Regions from separate parts of the Saccharomonospora glauca K62 genome, predicted to be linked through region 1. Evidence: predicted binding sites of a transcription regulator. Region 1 holds the regulator's gene; the other holds the start of a gene.
What was found. The regulator LexA, encoded in region 1, represses DNA repair genes until DNA is damaged. The targets are predictions, from matches to a motif close to CGAACACGTGTTCG.
Positions count from the first base shown of each region.

Region 2: the regulator LexA is predicted to act here: its motif matches at 7,661-7,674, upstream of dnaB (replicative DNA helicase).

Region 1 is NZ_CM001484.1:3,251,279-3,262,118, reverse strand. It holds gene SACGLDRAFT_RS15205 (class III extradiol ring-cleavage dioxygenase family protein) at 167-871, shown strand; gene miaA (tRNA (adenosine(37)-N6)-dimethylallyltransferase MiaA) at 868-1,770, shown strand; gene dapF (diaminopimelate epimerase) at 1,781-2,617, shown strand; gene hflX (GTPase HflX) at 2,983-4,428, shown strand; gene SACGLDRAFT_RS15185 (NHL repeat-containing protein) at 4,444-5,511, shown strand; gene lexA (transcriptional repressor LexA) at 5,612-6,331, opposite strand; gene nrdR (transcriptional regulator NrdR) at 7,171-7,650, shown strand; gene SACGLDRAFT_RS15170 (vitamin B12-dependent ribonucleotide reductase) at 7,705-10,566, shown strand; gene SACGLDRAFT_RS15165 (helix-turn-helix domain-containing protein) at 10,633-10,840, opposite strand, start outside.
Region 2 is NZ_CM001484.1:4,491,989-4,502,828, forward strand. It holds gene SACGLDRAFT_RS21055 (hypothetical protein) at 1-30, shown strand, start outside; gene SACGLDRAFT_RS21060 (hypothetical protein) at 140-1,126, shown strand; gene rpsF (30S ribosomal protein S6) at 1,251-1,583, shown strand; gene SACGLDRAFT_RS21070 (single-stranded DNA-binding protein) at 1,590-2,057, shown strand; gene rpsR (30S ribosomal protein S18) at 2,103-2,351, shown strand; gene rplI (50S ribosomal protein L9) at 2,366-2,821, shown strand; gene SACGLDRAFT_RS22880 (DUF3558 domain-containing protein) at 3,177-3,287, shown strand; gene SACGLDRAFT_RS22885 (DUF3558 family protein) at 3,291-3,896, shown strand; gene SACGLDRAFT_RS21090 (PE domain-containing protein) at 3,956-4,381, shown strand; gene SACGLDRAFT_RS21095 (DUF3558 domain-containing protein) at 4,378-4,998, shown strand; gene SACGLDRAFT_RS21100 (PPE domain-containing protein) at 5,004-6,431, shown strand; gene SACGLDRAFT_RS21105 (ESX secretion-associated protein EspG) at 6,473-7,270, shown strand; gene dnaB (replicative DNA helicase) at 7,710-9,086, shown strand; gene SACGLDRAFT_RS21115 (hypothetical protein) at 9,121-9,498, opposite strand; gene SACGLDRAFT_RS21120 (dioxygenase family protein) at 9,584-10,357, shown strand; gene SACGLDRAFT_RS21125 (AI-2E family transporter) at 10,468-10,840, shown strand, end outside.

The DNA.
Region 1 (10,840 bases):
TCCTTCTCACTGTCCGGCCCGCGTGAGTCGCGGGCGCCCCGCAGGGTGCGGGGCCGGGTGCTGCGTGTACGGGTCTGTAGGCCGCATTCAAACAGGTAATACCGCCGATGGGTACTCCATGCCTCGATAGGTACCTCTCGTGGCGCTGCCGGTAACCTCGGGACGCGTGATCTCGTGTGCCGTCGTGGTGCCCTCCCCACCGCTGCTCGTGCCCGCTCTCGTTCCCGGTTTGGTGGAGCGCAGTGCCGCCGTGCGGGACGCGACGGTGGCCGCCGCGCGGGCGTTGGCGCAGGTCGGCCGACGTTGGGTGGCCGTGGGGGTGGCGTCCGAGCGCCGAACGGTGAGCGCCGAGGCACACGGCAGTTTCCGCGGCTTCGGCGTGGACGTCCCGGTCTCGCTGTCGGATTCCGCCCGTGGTTCCGCTCCGGAACGGCTCCCACTGCCCGTCCTGGTGGCGGCCTGGCTTCGGGAGCGGGCCGGCGCCGAGTCGGTGCGGGTGGAGCTGCTGGCCGAGGACACCGACGTCGCGGAGTGCGTGGCTCTCGGCGAACGGATCGCCGGGGCGGAGGAAGCTGGTCTGCTCGTGCTCGGGGACGGGTCCACGCGCCACGACACGGCGCCGCCCGGCTGGGCCGACACCAGGGCGGAGGGATTCGACACCGTGGTGCGTACGGCGTTGGCCGAGGCCGACTGCGAGGCCTTGCTGTCGCTGGACCCGGCGCTCGCCGTGGAGCTTCAGGCGCAGGGCCGGGCGGCGTGGCAGGTCCTCGCCGGGTTCGCCCGGTCGTCCGGCCGCTGGAGCGGGGAACTGTTGTACTCGGAGGCGCCGTTCGGTGTCGCCTACCACGTCGCAAGGTGGACCCGGCGATGATCAAGCCCGTGGCCGTCGTCGGTCCCACCGCCACCGGGAAGACCGCGCTCGGGGTCGAACTCGCGCTCGCGCTGGGTGGGGAGGTCGTCAACGCCGACGCCATGCAGTTGTACCGCGGCATGGACATCGGGACGGCGAAGGCGACGCCGGAGGAGCGCAAGGGCGTGCCTCACCACCTGCTCGACGTCCTGGACGTGACCGAGACCGCGTCGGTGGCCGAGTACCAGAAGCGGGCACGCGCCACCATCGAGGAGTTGCTCGCGGCGGGCCGGGTGCCGGTGATCGTCGGCGGGTCGGGGCTGTACGTCCAGGCCATCGTGGATGACCTGCGGTTTCCCGGAACGGATCCCGACGTGCGGCGAAAGCTGGAGGAACAGGCTCGGGCGGAGGGGACGGCCGCGCTGCACCGCAGGCTCGCGATGCTCGACCCGAAGGCCGCCGCGACGATCCTGCCCAGCGACACGCGACGTGTCGTACGCGCGTTGGAGGTCATCACGCTCACGGGAGAGCCGTTCTCGGCGAACCTGCCCACTCCGGGGCCTCCGCGATACGGGACCGTCCTGATCGGAATCGACCGGGAGGTGGCCGAGCTCGACGAGCGGGTGGAACGCAGGGTCGAGCACATGTTCGCCGCCGGGCTCGTGGACGAGGTGCGGTTGCTCGAACAACGGGGACTGCGGCAGGGAAGGACGGCGTCGCGAGCCCTCGGCTACCGTCAGGTGCTCGACGCGCTCGCCGGTGACGGCGATCTGGAAGCCGCCGCGCGGGACACGGTCGTGGCCACGAGGCGGTTCGTCCGCAGACAACGGTCGTGGTTCCGGCGTGACGACCGCATCACCTGGCTGGACGGCGGTGCGGAGAACCTGGTCGACGCCGTGCTGGCACACCTCGACCAGTAGCCTTGGGGGCATGGCTGGCATCGAGTTCCTCAAGGGGCACGGCACCCAGAACGACTTCGTGCTCCTGCCCGATCCCGACGCGTCGCTGGAGCTGACTCCGCGGCGGATCGCGGCGCTGTGCGACCGGCAGCAGGGGATCGGTGCCGACGGAGTGCTCCGGGTCGTGCGCTCGGCCGCGCTCGGCGTCGACTCGGCGGGCGAGTGGTTCATGGACTACCGCAACGCCGACGGGTCGCTGGCCGAGATGTGCGGCAACGGCGTTCGCGTGTTCGCCCGCTACCTCGTCGACGCGGGGCTGGAGGTCGGACCGGAGTTCGTCGTGGGAACCAGGGCGGGCGATCGCCCGGTTCGGGTGCACACCGACTCGTCGGGCGATCTCGCCGTGACCGTGCACATGGGACCGGCCGCCGTGACCGGCACCTCGGTGGCCGTCGTGTCCGGAAAGCAGGTCTCCGGGGTCGCCGTGGACGTGGGCAACCCGCACCTCGTGTCCGTGATCGACGACGACGTGAGCACGCTCGACTTGAGCCGAACCCCGAGGTACGACACCGAGGTCTTCCCCGACGGCGTCAATCTGGAGTTCGTCAACGTCCTCGGGCCCGAGTCACTGCGCATGCGCGTCTACGAACGCGGGGTGGGCGAGACGCGTGCGTGCGGCACCGGCACGGTCGCGGCGGTCGCGGCGGCGCTGCACCTTCGCGGTGACGACACCGGGCAGTCCACAGTGGAGGTTCCAGGGGGTCGGGTGTCCGTGACGGTGGGCAGGGGGACGGCGACCCTCACCGGGCCCGCGGTGTTCGTCGCGAGGGGCGAACTCGACGCCGCCTGGTGGGACGCCCTCGACTGATCGCTCACGGCGACCACACCCCGCCGCGGCCCGTCCGGAGGGCTGAACGGGGCCTTTCCCGGCCGAGGTGTTGTCGCGCGGGAATCGATCGAACACGCCCGCGCCGACGACCGGGCGGGAACACTTCGGGAATAGGTCCGCGGCTTCTTCCGTTGCCCCCTGTGACAGCTATCACCAACGAGCCGATCGGGCTGGATCGGCCACGAGCACGTCCGGACTCACCGGACGTGAGATCTCCCCACCGGGACCCGGTATGCGGACGCCGGCCCGGCCCTCGGGCACGGTCCCATTGGCGTGTCCGAGAGCGGCATCCGGTGGCTAATTGGCTCGTTCTTTCCCGCCGACCGTGGGACGATAGGGAGACGATGACAGAACTGACACGCAACGTCGTTCCCGAGCAGCTCGACGAGGTCGAGCTGTCGCAGGGGGACTTGGAACTCTCCGACCGCGCGGCCCTGCGCAGGGTCGCGGGGCTGTCCACCGAACTCACCGACGTCACCGAGGTCGAATACCGGCAGCTGCGGCTGGAACGGGTCGTGCTCGTCGGCGTGTGGACCGAGGGAACGGCGGAACAGGCCGAGGAGTCGCTCGCCGAACTCGCGCGACTGGCCGAGACGGCGGGCTCCGAGGTGCTCGAAGGGGTCATCCAGCGTCGTTCGCGGCCCGATCCCGCCACCTACATCGGGTCGGGCAAGGTGAGGGAACTCGCTGACATCATCGCCTCCACCGGCGCCGACACGGTGATCTGCGACGGTGAGCTCTCCCCCGGCCAGCTGCGGCAACTGGAGGAGAAGCTGCGCGTGAAGGTCATCGACCGCACGGCGCTGATCCTCGACATCTTCGCCCAGCACGCCCGGTCGCGGGAGGGCAAGGCGCAGGTCGAACTCGCGCAGTTGCAGTACCTCATCCCACGGCTGCGGGGTTGGGGCCAGTCACTGTCGCGGCAGGCCGGTGGTCGTGCCGGTGGCGCCAACGGCGGTGTGGGTCTGCGTGGTCCCGGTGAGACGAAGCTGGAGACCGACCGCAGGCGCATCAACAAGCGCATCGCGAAGCTGCGCAAGGACATCGCCGCGATGGACACCATCCGGGCCACCAAGCGGGGACGCCGGGTGGCCAACGAGGTGCCCAGCGTCGCGCTCGTCGGCTACACCAACGCGGGCAAGTCCAGCCTGCTCAACGCCATCACGGGCGCGGGGGTGCTGGCGGAGGACGCGCTGTTCGCCACGCTCGACCCCACCACCCGTCGGGCCACCACGCCCGACGGGCTCGAATACACCATCACCGACACCGTCGGGTTCGTGCGGCACCTGCCCCACCAGTTGGTGGACGCGTTCCGCTCGACGCTCGACGAGGCCGCGGACGCGGACCTGCTGCTCCACGTGGTCGACGGTGCTGCCCCCTCGCCCGAGGACCAGGTCGCCGCGGTGCGGGCGGTGCTCGGCGAGATCGCCGCGAAGCGGTCGGAACCGTTGCCTCCCGAGTTGATCGTCGTCAACAAGGCCGACGTCGCCGACGAGGTGACACTCGCCCGGCTGCGTAACCTGCTGCCCGACGCCGTGGTCGTCTCGGCGCACAGCAGGGAGGGGCTCGACACATTGCTGGCCGAGATCGCGGCCCGACTTCCCCGGCCGGAGACCTTCGTGGAGGTCCTCGTGCCCTACACGCGTGGCGAACTCGTCGCTCGGGTGCACTCGGACGGCGAGGTGCTGGCGGAGGAGCACCGGCCCGAGGGGACGTGGCTGAAGGCGAGGGTGTATCCGGAACTCGCGGCCGCGCTTGCCGACTACGTCACGAACGGTTCGCGCGTGTGACGCTACCGTAGCGGGGTGAGACGATTCGGCTCCGCGCTGGTGACGGCGACACTCGTGGCGGTGGCGCTGCCCGTGGGGGCCTCCGCCGCCGACCAGACGGAGGACACCACCACCTCGGCCGTGCCCGAGGTGGTGTGTTCGATCGACGATCCTCGGTTGGAGGAGCTGTCCGGGCTCGCCGCCGACGCCGAGCACGTGTACGCCGTGAACGACGGCGGCACCCGGCTGGAAGTCGCCGTCCTGGACGACGACTGCCGAGTGCGGGATGTGATCACGGCCCCGACGGACCCCTACGACGTGGAGGACCTCGCGCTCGGGCCCGACGGGACGCTGTGGCTCGGTGACACCGGCGACAACCGCCGCAGGCGGGAGACGGCGGCCGTGCACGCGCTGTCGCGGGACGGCACGTCGGTGCTGTATCGCCTCACGTATCCGGACGGCCCGCAGGACGCCGAGGCGCTCGTGGTGGACCACACGGGGACGCCCTACATCATCACGAAGAACGTCTTGGGTACCGCCCGCGTCTACCGGCCGGCGCAGCCTCTGGTGAGTCCGGGACCGACCCCGCTCGAACACGTCGGGACGGTGTCGTTGCGGACGACCGACACCCCCGGTGGCCCGGTGGGCGAGCTCGGGTCCGTACTCGTCACGGGAGCCGCGCTGTCGGCCGACGGCAGTGTGGTGGCCCTACGCACGTACACGGACGCCTATCTCTACCCGGTGACCGACGGGGACATCGTGGCGGCGTTCACACGGGAGCCGGTGCGCGTTCCGCTGCCCGACGAAAAACAGGGCGAGGCCATTGCCTTCACCCCCGACGGGACGCTGTTGTCCGCCAGTGAGGGGCGCGGTGAGCCGTTGCGGGCCGTACCGAATGCCGTCTCGCTGGTCGACACGCGCTCCTCCGGCGAAGCGGACGCGGACGAAGCGGAGGAACCGGCGAGCCATGCGGCCGAGACACCCGAGGAACCGGTCGAGCACGAATCCGGTCTCGGCGTGGCTCCCGCACTCGTCATCGCGGTGATCACCGCCGCGGTACTCGTCGCGTGGGGAAGTCGCCGCCGTCGGCGGAACGACGCGTGAGCGATTCCCCGAGAAAGTCCGAAACGGCGCGTGAAACGTCGTTCGGCCTTCCGTGGCGTGTGGTACGACGGTTCTCGTGCCGTGATTGTGAGGCCGCTTCTCACAGCCTCCGCAGAACCGCGACGACCTTTCCGAGGATCGTGGCGTCGTCACCGGGAATCGGGTCGTACGCCTCATTGTGGGGCAGCAACCAGACGTGCCCGTCGTCCTTGCGCTTGAACGTTTTCACGGTGGCCTCGCCGTCGATCATCGCCGCCACGATGTCGCCGTTTTCGGCGGTGGGCTGTTGCCGTACCACGACCCAGTCGCCGTCGGTGATGGCGGCGCCGATCATCGAGTCACCGGTGACGCTGAGCAGGAAGACCTCTCCCTCACCGACGATGTCCTTCGGCAGCGGGAAGACGTCCTCGATCGATTCCTCGGCGAGCACCGGACCACCCGCCGCGATGCGGCCCACCAGGGGCACGAACGCGGGCTGGGGCATCGCGTTTCCGGTCTGCGTGGTGGCCGGAGTGGTCGGTCGTTCGCGATCTACCGCCAACACCCCCACCGCGCGCGGACGATTCGCGTCGCGACGCAGGTACCCCTTGCGTTGGAGCGCCTTCAATTGATGGGAGACGGACGAGGTGGACGTGAGCCCGACCGCTTCTCCGATTTCCCGGACGCTCGGGGGATATCCGTACTTGTCCACCCAGGTCCTGATCACCTCGAGGACTTTCCGTTGCCGCGGTGTCAGGCTTTCGTCCGGGTTCTCGACCGTGCGCGGAAGGTCGGAGACCTCGCCGCCGCTCACGTCGTCGCCCGTTGTCTTGCGTGCCACCGCGATATGCCTCCCAGTCGTGAGCCCGAGCCGATGCGGGGCTTTTTACACGTCCGTCGGTGACGCTAGTCCGCTTCGCCGGGGATTTCAAACGTTTGTTCGAGCGACACGCCGTGGGGGCTCGATTTTCGCATGACTCGGTGGTACACATTCGCACGGGCGTTCGATAGAACTCGTGTTCGAATGCCCGTGTCCGTGCGTGAGTGGGCGAACACGCTGGAGGTGGTTGGCATGGTGGCGGCGAGGGGGCGCTCGGGTGCCGTTCGGTCGGCTCCGGCCCGTCCGCCGGGTGCCGGCGCTCGCCGGGGGTGCCGTCCTCCGACGAGGCCCCCGGCCGCTCCCGGGCTGTGGCGGGGGCGAACCGCGCGTGGTGATCTCGGTGAAGGGGGACCGGGTCGCGGCGGGGTCCCCTGGCCGTGGCTCGTGGTGATGGCGCTCGTCGTGGTGGCGGCGGTGGTGGGGCTCGGCCTCGTCGCCACGGACCCGGCCTTCGTGGAGCCCGGCCCCGGTTCGGCCGTTTTCGGCACACCGTAGGCTGTTCCGGGCCGCGTTCGCGTGCGGAGTGGCACGGGTTCGAAACCGCGGCATCCTAAGCCCGATTCCGTGCCACCGAGGCGGGGGGTAGCGGTTGCGTCGGACCGGGCCGAGTCTTATGGTCAACCCCTACATCTAGTAGTTACATCGCTGTAATTGGTCCACAAGTTGGGGTAGGATCGGTTCTACGTACGCTGCCGGTGGTCTCCGGTCGCGACGTGGACGACACTCGCGTGTGGTGCGCCGTGGTGTGCGTTGTCGGTGACGTTCCTGCTGTGCAGGGGAGTTTCGGGAGGTGTTCGGCCGTGCGGTGTCCGTTCTGTCGGCACGCGGACTCCCGAGTCGTCGATTCGCGAGAGGTGGACGAGGGCCAGGCGATACGACGGCGTCGGTCGTGCTCGGTCTGTGGTCGCCGGTTCACCACGTCGGAGACGGTGGTACTCGCTGTCGTCAAGCGATCGGGAGTCACCGAGCAGTTCAGCCGGGACAAGGTGATTCGGGGAGTGCGGCGTGCCTGTCAGGGGCGGCCCGTCGACGACGACGCCCTGAAGCAGCTCGCCCAGAAGGTCGAAGACTCCATCCGGGCGTCCGGGGTCGCGGAGATTCCGAGCCACGAGGTGGGGCTGGCCATCCTGGGGCCGCTTCGGGAGCTCGACGCCGTCGCCTACCTGAGGTTCGCGAGTGTTTACCGGTCCTTCTCGTCGATCGAGGACTTCGAGGCTGAGATCAAGAACCTGCGTGAGGCGATCGCCGAATCGTCGGCCCAGCAGGACCGCAGCGAGTGAGAACGCGGACGACGAGTCACGTCGCCGCCAATTTCGAACGCGGGAGTGGGAGTCATGACAGAAACCGTGGGGGTCGGCGCGGAATCCTCGCCGAAGCCGAGCAAGAAGCGAGGCGGCTCGGGCTCGCGCAAGGGTCTGCGCGTCCAACGCGTCTTCACCACCGAGGGGGTGCACCCCTACGACGAGGTGCGGTGGGAGCGGCGCGACGTCGTCATGACCAACTGGCGTGACGGCACGGTGAACTTCGAGCAGCGCGGTGTGGAGTTCCCCGACTTCTGGTCGGTCAACGCGACGAACATCGTCACCAGCAAGTACTTCCGCGGCGCGGTGGGCAGCCCCGACCGTGAGAACAGCCTCAAGCAGCTCATCGACCGCGTCGTCAAGACGTACGTCAAGGCCGGCCTCGAACACGGTTACTTCGCGGGGCCCGAGGACGCCGAGATCTTCGAGCACGAGATCACGTGGATGCTGCTGCACCAGGTGTTCAGCTTCAACTCGCCGGTGTGGTTCAACGTCGGCACGAGCTCGAAGCAGCAGGTCAGCGCATGCTTCATCCTGTCGGTCGAGGACAGCATGGACTCGATCCTCAACTGGTACAAGGAAGAGGGGCTGATCTTCAAGGGTGGTTCGGGCGCGGGCCTGAACCTCTCCCGCATCCGTTCCTCGCGTGAGCTGCTGTCGTCGGGCGGCACGGCGTCGGGTCCGGTGTCGTTCATGCGGGGCGCCGACGCGTCCGCGGGCACCATCAAGTCGGGTGGTGCGACCCGCCGGGCGGCGAAGATGGTCGTGCTCGACGTGGACCACCCCGACATCGAGGAGTTCATCGAGACCAAGGCGAGGGAGGAGCACAAGATCCGCGTGCTCCGCGACGCCGGTTTCGACATGGACCTCGGTGGCGCCGACATCTCCTCGGTGCAGTACCAGAACGCCAACAACTCGGTGCGCGTGTCCGACGAGTTCATGCAGGCGGTGGAAAACGGCGGGACGTTCGGTCTCCGCGCCCGCACCACGGGCGAGGTCCTGGAGACCGTCGACGCCAGGACGTTGTTCCGCAAGATGGCGCAGGCGGCCTGGGAGTGCGCCGACCCCGGGCTGCAGTACGACGACACCATCAACGACTGGCACACCTGCCCCGAGTCGGGTCGTATCACCGCCTCGAACCCGTGCTCCGAGTACATGCACCTGGACAACTCCAGCTGCAACCTCGCCTCGCTGAACCTGCTGAAGTTCCTGCGCGAGGACGGCACCTTCGACGCGGAGCTGTTCGTCAAGGCCGTCGAGCTGGTCATCACGGCGATGGACATCTCGATCTGCTTCGCCGACTTCCCGACCGAGCCGATCGCGGAGACCACGCGCAAGTTCCGCCAGCTCGGCATCGGGTACGCGAACCTCGGCGCGCTGCTGATGGCGACGGGCCACGCGTACGACTCCGAGGGCGGGCGCGCGCTCGCCGCGGCGATCACCTCGCTGATGACGGCGGTGTCGTACCGGCGTTCCGCCGAACTGGCCGGGATCGTGGGTCCCTACGAGGGCTACGCCCGTAACGCCGAGCCGCACCAGCGCGTGATGCGCAAGCACGCCGCGGCCAACGAGCTCGTGCGCACCTACCACCACAACGACGCCGCCATCCGGGAGCTGGCGACGCAGGAGTGGAAGCGCGGCATCGAGATCGGCACGCGCAACGGTTGGCGCAACGCCCAGGCCAGCGTGCTCGCTCCCACCGGCACCATCGGCTTCATGATGGACTGCGACACCACCGGTATCGAGCCGGACTTCTCGCTGGTGAAGTTCAAAAAGCTCGTCGGTGGCGGCTCCATGCAGATCGTGAACAACGCCGTGCCGCGTGCCCTGCGCTCCCTGGGCTACCAGGAGGAGCAGGTGGAGGCGATCGTCGACTACATCGCCGAGCACGGTCACGTGGTCGACGCTCCGGGGCTGCGTCCCGAGCACTACGAGGTGTTCGACTGCGCGGTCGGTGAGCGCTCGATCGCCCCGATGGGCCACGTGCGGATGATGGCCGCCGTGCAGCCGTTTTTGTCGGGGGCGATCTCCAAGACGGTGAACATGCCCGAGTCGGCCACCGTCGAGGACGTCGAGGAGATCTACTTCCAGGGTTGGAAGCTCGGCCTGAAGGCGCTGGCCATTTACCGTGACAACTGCAAGGTGGGCCAGCCGCTGTCGTCGGCGAAGAAGGACACCGCGTCGGGCCAGAAGTCCGACGAGGACAAGGTCGTCGAGTACCGGCCGGTGCGGAAGCGGCTGCCGAAGAAGCGTCCGAGCCAGACGATCTCCTTCACCGTGGGCGGCGCCGAGGGTTACCTGACGGCCGGTTCCTATCCCGACGACGGGCTCGGCGAGATCTTCGTCAAGCTCGGCAAGCAGGGGTCGACGCTGGCCGGTGTCATGGACGCGTTCTCCATGTCGATCTCGGTGGGCCTCCAGTACGGCATCCCGCTCGAGTTCTACGTCCAGAAGTTCCAGAACCTGCGCTTCGAGCCGGCGGGGATGACCGACGACCCGGACATCCGGATGGCCACGAGCGTGCTGGACTACCTGTTCCGCAGGCTGGCGCTCGACTACCTGCCGTACGAAAAGCGCGCTCAGCTCGGCATCTTCACCGCCGAGGAGCGGGCGGCGCAGGTCGAGGCCGAGTACGGCGGTGCGGCGCAGGAGAACGTCGATCTCGACGAGTTGCGCGGCAGTGTCGAGGCGAGTGAGAACCCGTTGTCCGACACCAAGGCCGTGACGCCGGCGGAGCGGCCGGCCAGGGAGGCCCAGACCACTCCCGAACTGGTCGAGTTGCAGCTCGGCAAGGCGGCCGACGCGCCGCTGTGCATGACCTGCGGCACGAAGATGCGTCCCGCCGGGTCGTGCTACGCCTGTGAGGGTTGCGGCGCCACCTCCGGCTGCAGCTGACGGATTCCGTGAAGGGGGAGTCGGCCGACGAGCCGGCTCCCCCTTCCTCGTTCACCGTGTGCGTGCTCAGCCGGGGAGGAGCCGCCACGCGGTCAACGCGAGTTGCGCCCGAAGTAACCCGGTGGGGTCGGCGAGGTCGATGCCGAGCGCCTTCCCGATCTGTTCGAGGCGGCGGGAGACACTGCTGTGGTGCACGTGGAGCAGCTCGGCGGCCCGGCGTAGGGAGCCCGTGGCGCAGTACGCGTCCAAGGTGTCCAGAGCGTCCGGGATTCCC
Region 2 (10,840 bases), 1.2 Mb from region 1:
ACGTGGGCGCGGCGGACGTTGCTGCGGTGACACCGCCGAGGGCCACGGTGTAGTCCAGCTCACTCGACCCTGACGCGTCACCTTCCGCGGCCCCTCGTCGTTGTGCTCATCGATGCATCACCGACGAGGGAGGACATCCGTGCGAATCGGCTCCACCGCTTTCCTTCGGGTGGCTCGCCGAGCGTTCACCGCCACCACGGCCGCCGCGGTGATCGGCGGCACGGCGCTCCTCTCCGCGGGCACGGCCTCGGCCGCCACCGTGACGACGGACAGTTGCACCTCGGTGGTCGGCGGACGGGTCGGCGACACCGTGGTGCTGGACGGCGCGGCCGTCTCCGAGCTGGTGCGGCAAGGCGCCGAGGAGGCCAGGACCATCGTGATCACCCATCACCTCACGATCTACCTCACGATCTGGCCCAACCACCTGGCGCGGAAGATCGAGGACGAGCAGCTCGAAGTCGGCACCGTCCCCGACCGGCGCGCCGACACCATCAGCGGCGAGACGATCGGCGAGGCCGTCCGCGCGGCGCTGGAGGGCAAGGCCGGCCTCGGCGCCCTGCCCTCCACCAAGGAGACGACGCTCGACACCATTGCCTCACGGGTCGCGCAGGCGTGTTCACTGACCGTCGAAGCCACGAACTACACCGCGCCGAGCAGCTCCAAACCCTCCCCGGGGGCCCCCTCGGGCGAGGCGTCCGACCGGGCCGATCGCCCGGAGGGCAAGGCTTCCGGCTCCGGCCGAAGCGGCGACCACGGACCCGACGCGTCCCTGCCCGACGGCGGCCTCCAGACCACCGGGGACGTCATGGCCGAACGCCGTGACTACGGCGGCATCCCCGTCGCCGAGGCACCGGGCGCCGGGATCTCCGTGCCCGAGGACCTGCGTTACGGACCGCCGAGCGGCCTGCCCGGAGAGTTGACCTCCCCCAGGTACGGCACCCTCGACGGTGACACGGGCAACAGCGCGCAGGGGTCGGGCGACGTCCGCGACGCCGGCGAGGCCGACGCGCTCGCCGCGCGGGACCAGCGGCAGGCGGTACAGCTTCCGATGTTGCTCGCCGTGGTGGCTCTGGCCGCCGTCACCGCCGGACTCGTCCGCAGCTGGGTCCTGCGACGCGCCTCCTGAACCCGGTACTCACCCGCCCAGGGGCGGAAACGGCCTGGTCGAAGCCCCGGTTAGACTGTGTGGTCGACAACCCTCCTGCCACGGACGGTCCGTGGCCGCTCAAGCCCATAGGAGGTGAGTGGTTGTGTCACGCCCTTACGAGGTCATGGTGATCCTCGACCCGTCACTCGACGAGCGCACCGTCGCTCCGACCCTGGAGAACTTCCTCCAGGTCATCCGCTCGTCCGGCGGCAACGTCGAGAAGGTGGACGTGTGGGGCCGCCGCAGGCTGGCCTACGAGATCGGTAAGCACGCCGAGGGCATCTACGCCGTCCTGGACCTCAACGCCGAGCCGGATGCGGTCAAGGAACTCGACCGGCAGCTGTCGCTCCAGGAAACCGTGCTGCGTACCAAGGTCATCCGTAAGCGTCCTCCGCGCGGCGCGAAGAAGGCCGCCAAGGCCACCGCGAAGGCCTGATATCCGATGGCCGGAGACACCATCATCACCGTGGTCGGCAACCTCACCGCCGACCCCGAACTGCGATTCACGCCCTCCGGCGCCGCGGTCGCGAACTTCACCGTCGCGTCCACGCCACGGGTCTTCGACCGCCAGACCGGCGAGTGGAAGGACGGCGAAGCGCTGTTCCTGCGCTGCAACATCTGGCGTCAGGCGGCCGAGAACGTCGCCGAAAGCCTCACCAGGGGCGCCAGGGTCATCGTGCAGGGCAGGCTCAAGCAGCGGTCGTTCGAGACGAAGGAAGGCGAGAAGCGCACGGTCGTCGAGCTCGAAGTCGACGAGATCGGGCCTTCACTGCGCTACGCCACGGCGAAGGTCAACAAGGTCAGCCGAGGCAGCGGCGGCTTCGGCGGCGGCGCTCCGGCCGACGATCCGTGGGGCTCCGCGCCTCCGGCGGGCGGCGCGGGCGGTTTCTCCGACGAACCGCCGTTCTGACGCCTCGCCCCAACCAACCACACCGACGTTCCCCAGGAGTACATCGTGGCGAAGCCACCAGTTCGCAAGCCGAAGAAGAAGGTCTGCGTGTTCTGCAAGGCCGAGAAGCAGGGGCACCCCGAGCTGATCGACTACAAGGACACCAACATGCTGCGGAAGTACATCTCCGACCGCGGCAAGATCCGTGCGCGCCGGGTCACCGGCAACTGCAGCCAGCATCAGCGCGACATCGCCACCGCCGTGAAGAACTCGCGTGAGATGGCGCTGCTGCCCTACACGTCGACGGCTCGCTGAGGAGGAAGTCAGACATGGCGAAGATCATCCTGACGGCCGACGTGGCGAACCTCGGCGGCCCCGGCGACATCGTCGAGGTCAAGGACGGCTACGCCCGCAACTACCTGCTCCCGCGGGGCCTCGCCATCACGGCGACGAAGGGCGCGGAGAAGAACATCCGCACCATCCGGCGGGTGCAGGAGGCGCGGCGGATTCGCGACCTGGACCACGCGAAGGAGGTCCGCTCCACCCTGGAGGGCCTGGGCACCGTCCAGGTCAAGGGCAAGGCCGCGGAGGGCTCCAAGAAGCTCTTCGGTTCGATCACCGCTGCCGACATCGTCAGCGCGATCTCCGCGGCCGGTGGTCCGAAGCTCGACAAGCGGATCATCGACACCGGCAAGCACATCAAGACGCTGGGCAAGCACCAGGTTCGGGCCCGCCTGCACCCCGAGGTGACGGTGGACCTGCGACTGGAAGTCGTCGCCCAGTAAGGCCCAGACCTTTTTCGAGAGGGCGGGATCCCGTACGCGGGGATCCCGCCCTCTTCGTTTCCCGCCTCGCGCAGACTGCTTCTCACCGCAAAGCGTTGGAGGGAAAAGATGGCATACGTAGCAGCGGACGGCGGCGGCGTACACCCGGCACCGAACCCACGAGTGAGGACATCGACAGCGTCGGGTCGAGGGTGGTGGAGGTATGAACAACCGCATGGCTCGTGTCGTCTCGGTACTCGCTCTCGTCACCACCGCCTCCCTGCTGACCGCCTGCGGAGGCGGCTCCTCGGAAGAGGCGGCACCAACCACGTAGGTGGCCTCTTCGGCGGCTGGCGCGGGAGGCGAGGCACCGCCGGTGACCAACCCCCTCGATGCCTCCGCCCCGATCGAGGACCCGTGCCGGGCGCTCTCACCGTCGCAGCTCGACCAACTCGGCCTCAACGAGGGCGAGCCGCAGCCGAACTAGGCCATGGAAAGCGGGGCCTGTAGCTGGCAGCGCTCCGAGGAAAGTCTGGACTCCGTCGATCTCTCCTTCATCGTCGAAAACGCCAACGGGCTCGGCGCCCTGTACGCGGACAAGCAGTCCAATGAGTACTTCGAGCCAACCGAGATCGCCGACTACCCCGCCGTCTACGCGAGTCTTGTCGACAACAGGGACTCGGGGTTCTGTGACCTGTGGGTCGGCGTGAACGAACGCGACGTCATGCACTTCATGGCGGTTCTCGCCTCCGAGGAAACTGCTGAAGCGTCGTGCGGACTGGCCACCGACGTCGCCGAAGCCACCATCTCCACCCCGGGGGTTGATCCGAACACCTCCCCTCTCTCCTGGGGGGAGGTTCGAATGCCACTGTTTCTTGTTCCCGTGCCGGTCGGCACGGGAACCGTCAGCCCAACTCCTACCGGATCCACGAACCGCCCCGGAGACAACGGCAGCCCCGTTCGAAGTTCCCCGCCCCGAGATCCGAAAGAGTTTTCAAGCTCGACCACCTGCCACGACGTTGCCGTTTCGAGACCCACGACGGGAACCATGAGGCCATCAGCGACGTCGGACGTATCGGGCGACGACAGCGCTTGACGTTCTTCTGCCGCCCTGAGCAGACTGCTTCTCACCGCAAAGCGTTGGAGGGGACAGGCATGGCATACGTAGCAGCGGACGGCGGTGGCGGTATCGGCAAGGCCGCGGGGGGAATCATCACGGTCGCGGCTCCCGCCGTCGCGGGAGCACCCGCCCCCAGCGGTGGTGGCTACAAATTCTCCCGAGAGGAGATCGACGAGGTCATCCGCCAATGGGAGGACCTGCGCGAGAAGCTCAGGAACGACTCTCGACATGCGCAGGACATGGCCAGGGTACGGCCGCCGGGTGCCGAGCCCGCGAGTGAGGACTTCACCTCGAGCGCCAACCCGTCGGGCCAGGCCTTCCTGCAGGCGACGCAGAAGATGATCGCCTACGTCCAGGAGTACATCAATGCGTTGCGCAACGCCCGCGACGGCATCACCACCCGTGAGGAACAGTCGCAAGAAGACATCGACAGCGTCGGGTCGGGAGTGATGGAGGTATGAACCACACGGCCCGTACCGTCTCGGTACTCGCTCTCGTCACCACCACGTCCCTGCTGACCGCCTGCGGAGGCGACTCCTCGGAGGAATCGGCACCGGCCACGAACCCCGCCGGCCAGGCCACGCAGGTGACTTCCTCGGTGGCGGGCGCCGGAGGCGAGGCACCGCAGGTGACCAACCCCCTCGACGCCACCTCTCTGATCGAGGACCCGTGCCGGGCACTCTCACCGTCACAGCTCGACCAACTCGGCCTCAACGAAGGCGAGCCGCAACCGAACGAAGCCATGACAAGCGGGGCCTGTAGCTGGCAGCGCTCCGAGGAAAGTCTGGACTCCGTCGATCTCTCCTTCATCGTCGAAAACGCCAACGGGCTCGGCGCCCTGTACGCGGACAAGCAGTCCAATGAGTACTTCGAGCCAACCGAGATCGCCGGATATCCCGCCGTCTACGCGAGTCTTGTCGACAACAGGGACTCGGGGTTCTGTGACCTGTGGGTCGGCGTGAACGAACGCGACGTCATGCACTTCATGGTGATTCTCGCCTCTGAGAAAACCGCTGAAGCGTCGTGCGGGCTGGCTGCCGACGTCGCCGAAGCCACCATCTCCACCCTGGGGGGTTGATCCGAATGCCACTGTTCTTGGTTCCCGTGCTGATCGGCGCGGCGGCCGGTGCCGGGGTCGGTGCCGCCGCTTACAGCGCCATGACGCAGGAAGAGGCCGGCAACTACACGACGGACGTCGGCGGTCGGCAGCTCGACGCCTACCAGATCTACGAACAGCTCCACGCGGGCGACAACGGCAGCTCGTTGATGACCGGCCGGAACTCCGCCTCCCTGTTGAAGAACAGCTTCGGTGAGCGGATCGCCGAGATGGACGCACTCGCCACCAGGATGGACGAGGCGTGGCAGGGCGATTCCGCCGAGGCCGCCAAGGCGGGAGCTCACCCGCTGAAGCAGTGGCTGGAGGACTCGCAGATCAAGCTGCACGAAAGCGACAACACCATGGCGTCACAGCTCGACGCCTTCAACACGGTGCTGTCGCGCGTGCAGCCGGTCCCCGCCGACCCGCCGAAGAGCAACTTCCTCAACGACATCACGCCGTGGGAGACCGACACCGACCGGGCCATCAAGCAGTACAACGAGATGGCTCAGGCCAACGTCGAGGCCTACAACGCCTACTACACGGCCAGTAGCTCCAACGCTCGGTCGTTGCCCACCTACACCACCGTCGACGGTGACTTCGGTGAGATCGAGGTCGACGACACCGGCGGGGGTGGCGACGGTGGCGGCAGGGACAGGGTCGGAGGCGGCCCTTACCCCGGTGGCCCCTACCCCGGCGGCGGCGGTGGCGGCGGCGGCAGCAACGGGAGTGTCACCGGTGGGCCGTATCCCAGCGGCTCCTACCCCGGCGGTGTCACCGGTGGGCCGTATCCCAGCGGCTCCTACCCCGGCGGTGTCACCGGTGGGCCGTATCCCGGTGGCCCCTACCCCGGCGGCAGCGGTAACGGCACCGGCAGTGGTACCGGTAGCGGCACCGGCATCGGCGGCCCCGGCTACCAGTACACCCCCGGTCAGTACGACAGCAGCACGAGCGCCTCGAACTACACGGTGCCCAAGACGTCGGTGCCGGACTTCACCACCAAGGGCACCGGTGGTTACCCCGGCCTGTCCCCGACCGGCGGCCCCAGCCTCGGCTCGGGCAGCGGTGGCGGTGGCAGCTTCGGAGGAGGCGGCGCCGGCGGTGGGGGTGCGTTCGGCGGCGGCGTGATGGGCGCCGGTGGCGCGATGGGTGCCGCCTCGCCCGGCGCCGGCAGCGGTGCCGCGGCCCCCGGCACCTCGTCGGGTATGGCGGCGCGCGGCGCGATGGGTGGCGCGGCGGCGGCCGGGGCCGGTGCGCGTGGCGGGGCCATGCCGATGGGTGCCATGGGTGGTGCCGGCGGCCGCGGCCAAGGCGCCGAGGACGAGGAGCACCAGCGGAAGTACCTGGTCGAGGAGGACGGCAACTCCTTGTTCGGAACCGACGAACTCACCGCGCCTCCGGTCATCGGCGAGTAACTCTTTCGAGTCCGAGCAGGGAAGAAGGAACGGGAAACACCGTGCTGGAACAGCAGGTGAGCATGTCGACGTCCACCATGCTCAACCTCATTCGCCGCACCGGCGCCGAACCCCACACCGTGCTGGCGAGCACGCCGACGTGGGAGGACGGGCAAGCCAGGAAAACGGCCGATCAGCGGGCCGACGCCGAGTTGGCCCGCCTCGGACTGCACGACGGCCGGGGTGTACACCCCGGCCTGATGGCCACCGTGGAGGTGATCGCTCGACCCGCGTTGGAGTACTACGCGTGGATCAACGGCGGCATCGAGAAACAGGCCCTCAACTACACGGTGTTGGCGGGAACGGCGTCCGGTGAGGCATTCGTGCTGGTGCGGAACTCGGACGCGAACGCCGTGGTGCTCGGGTCCGTCCACCCGAACGAGCTGATGGAGAACTTCATCGCTCAGTTGCCGAACCTCCGACCGGGTCGGGGACAGGCCCTGTCGGTGCCGAAGAGCGAGCTCACCGGTGACGCGAAGCGCCGGGAGCTCGACGAGGGCAACTTCTCGGTGATGTCCACGGGGCGACGTACTCCCACGAGCACCGCGGTGGCCGAGATTCGTCGCATCCTCGGGCTGCCACGGCTGGGCGGCGGCAGTCTGTACGTCGCCGCCCGCAGTCGTGGAGGCAAGCGGGAACGCGCCGAACGCCCCGTGAATTACATCGACACCTCGGAGGGGCGTTGGCTCACCGAGGAGGTTCCGGGCAGTGGGGAACCGGTCATCGCCTTCTCACCGGCGTCTCCCCAACTCCTCACCGAACGGCTACGTTCCGCGCAGAGCCGTCTCCCGGTCACCTGATTTCGCACCACCCGTTCAGTCCAGCGTGCCATTACGCAACGCTGTGTCACTTTGTCCACAGTCGCGGCCCGAGGCATCGAGGTGCCTCGGGCCGCGACACGCCGACGGGTGCTTCTCGCGCGACACGCCGATAATTCCCCCACAAAGTTCTCCACAAGTTATCCACAGGGTTTGACCAGGGCTTTTCTCAAACCGGACACAAGTTATCCACAGTCTGTCCACAACTTTCGGCGAACCTGTGGTTAGTTCGGGCCAGTCATCCCCAAGTTATCCACAGCTCTATCCACAGGCTGGATTGCGATGGTCCTTCCGAGCGATCTAGCGTGCCGATCGGATGCACGAAACGCGGGTCCTCCCACCCGCCTCCCATGTCGTCCCGCCTTAGACTGTCGAACGTGTGTTCGACATCGTGTCGACCTTCCAGGAGGTGCCTGCACCAGTGGCGATCACCGACGACCGCGGTCCCGCGTTCACCGCCGAACAGGGCGGGTTCGAACGCCAGCCGCCGCAGGACACGGCGGCGGAGCAGTCGGTGCTGGGCGGCATGCTGCTGTCCAAGGACGCGATCGCCGACGTCATCGAGGTGCTACGGCCGGGCGACTTCTACCGTCCCGCCCACCAGGCCGTCTACGACTGCATCCTCGATCTCTACGGACGCGGTGAACCGGCCGACCCCATCACGGTGTCGGCGGAGCTGGAGCGCAGGGGCGAACTGGCCAGGGTCGGAGGCGCACCGTACCTGCACACGCTGATCGCCACCGTCCCCACGGCCGCCAACGCCGGGTACTACGCGAAGATCGTGGCCGAGAAAGCGATCCTGCGCAGGCTCGTGGAGGCCGGTACTCGCATCGTGCAGTACGGCTACGGCGCCGACGGTGACGGCGGGGACGTCAACGAGGTCGTCGACAGGGCACAGGCGGCGATCTACGAGGTGACCGAGCGCCGTACCAGCGAGGACTACGTCGCGCTGGAAGAGCTGCTCCAGCCGACGATGGACGAGATCGACGCCATCGCCTCCAGGGGCGGCACCGCCCAGGGCATCCCCACCGGGTTCGCCGACCTCGACGAGGTGACCAACGGGCTGCATCCGGGACAAATGATCATCATCGCCGCCCGACCCGGTGTCGGTAAGTCCACGCTCGGGTTGGACTTCGCCCGCTCCTGCTCCATCAAGCACGGCATGACCAGCGTGATCTTCTCGCTGGAGATGAGTCGTACCGAGATCGTCATGCGCATGCTGTCGGCGGAGGCGAAGATCCGGCTCGCGGACATGCGCGGTGGTCGAATGTCCGACGACGACTGGACGAGGCTGGCTCGGCGGATGAGCGAGATCAGCGAGGCGCCGCTGTTCATCGACGACTCCCCGAACTTGACGATGATGGAGATCCGCGCGAAGGCTCGGCGGCTCAAGCAGCGCAACGATCTCAAGCTGATCGTCGTCGACTACATGCAGCTCATGACCTCGGGCAAGCGCGTCGAGTCGCGGCAGCAGGAGGTCTCGGAGTTCTCGCGGCAGTTGAAGCTGCTGGCCAAGGAACTCGAGGTGCCCGTGGTGGCGATCAGCCAGCTCAACCGCGGTCCCGAACAACGCACCGACAAGCGCCCGATGCTCGCCGACCTGCGGGAGTCCGGCTCGCTGGAACAGGACGCCGACATGGTGTTGCTCATTCACCGCCCCGACGCCTGGGAGCGCGACGACCCGCGTGCGGGCGAGGCGGACCTGATCCTGGCCAAGCATCGTGCGGGCCCGACGAGCACCATCAGCGTGGCGCACCAGCTCCACTACAGCCGCTTCACCGACCTCGCCACCGAGTAGGACCGGCGCCCGAAGCGCTCCCCCATCGCTTGGCTCACGAGAGCACGATTCCGGCATCGCACAAGGCCTGCTCCAGACGCAGGCGTTCGACGTCGCGTTCGACGCCCTCGGCGAATTCGTCGAGATGGTGGGAAACGCCGACAGACTCGCAGGTCTGCGCGAGGAGAGTGTCGTAGGCGGCGGTGGCGGCCCTCCTCCGGACGACGGGCGTTCCGGGACCGAAGTCGGCGAGTGTTCGGCGTATGCGACGTAGGTCCGCCGCGAGTTGTTCGACGGGTGGACGGCCCGGCGTCGGCTTCCGTGCCCTCCGCCGCCGGAACTCCGCGATCCAGCGCGACACGGAGAGCACGGCGGAGAAGGCCAGCGTCGGAGCCGCCACGACACCGAGGTAGATCAGGACGTTCCCGACCATGCCCCATGGTAGGCGCGAGGTGAAGCTGGCAAACAGGACAGCGCGCGGGTATCTTCGTTGTTGAAGTTTCAACTTTGGAGCTGTGATGGCCGACCGCATGCCCGTCCTGTACCTCAGCCACGGCGCGCCGCCGCTCGCCGACGACGTCGTCTGGACGAGGGAGCTGGCCGACTGGGCCGCGAACCTGCCTCGCCCGAAGGCGATCCTCGTGGTCTCCGCGCACTGGGAGGAAGCTCCCCTGACCATCGGCGCCACAACCACGGTGCCGCTCGTGTACGACTTCTGGGGCTTCCCCGAGCGGTACTACCGGGTGACCTACCCCGCTCCGGGAGCGCCCGAACTCGCCTCCACCGTCGAACGCCTGCTGCGTGGCACCGCCACTCCCGTCCGTCACGCCCCCGCTCGCGGCCTCGACCACGGGGCCTACGTGCCGCTCGTGGAGATGTTCCCGGCCGCCGACATTCCCGTGCTCCAGGTGTCGATGCCCTCCCTCGACCCGACCGAGCTGTTCCACTTGGGGCGCAAGCTCTCCCCCTTACGCGACGAGGGCGTCCTGGTGATCGGCAGTGGTTTCTTCACCCACAACCTGAGCGCGATGCGCACCGGTGTCGACGGGCCCCCGCCCTCGTGGTCGGCCGAGTTCGACCAGTGGGGAGCGGAGGTCCTCGCCGCGGGAGACATCGACGCCGTGCTCGACTTCGAGAACAAGGCCCCCGCCCCCTCGCTCGCGCACCCGCGTACCGAACACTTCGCTCCGCTGTTCGTCGCGCTCGGCGCACAGCTCGCCGGCCCGCCTCCGCGCACGATGATCGACGGCTACTGGTTCGGTCTGGCGAAACGCTCTTTGCAGCTCGACTGACGTCCCCGTCACACCGAGCGAGTCACGAGCCCGGCACATCACGAAACCGATACGGTTACGGCGTGAGCGAGTCGGTACACGGAACTGGGGGCCGTAACGGCCGCGGCAAGGTGAAGGCACCCGAACCGTCCGGGAATTCGGACGTCAGCGGGTGGGTTCCCAAGGGGCTACGGGTGGGCGCCGCCCTCTCATGGCGGTTCCTCGTCATCGTGGCGGCCCTCTACGTCGTCGTGTGGATCATCGGCTACCTCTCGTTCGTGGTGGTGCCGATGGCCATCGCACTGTTGCTCGCCGCGCTGCTGGCACCAGCCGTACGGCGGCTCACGGAACTACGCATGCCGAGGCCCCTCGCGGCGGCCGTGGTCCTCATCGGGGGGCTCGGCGTCCTCGGCGGCCTGCTCACGTTCGTGATCCTCGAATTCACCGGCAGCCTTCCCGAACTCCAGCAGCAGCTCAACCGAAGCCTCGACCAGGTGAAGGACT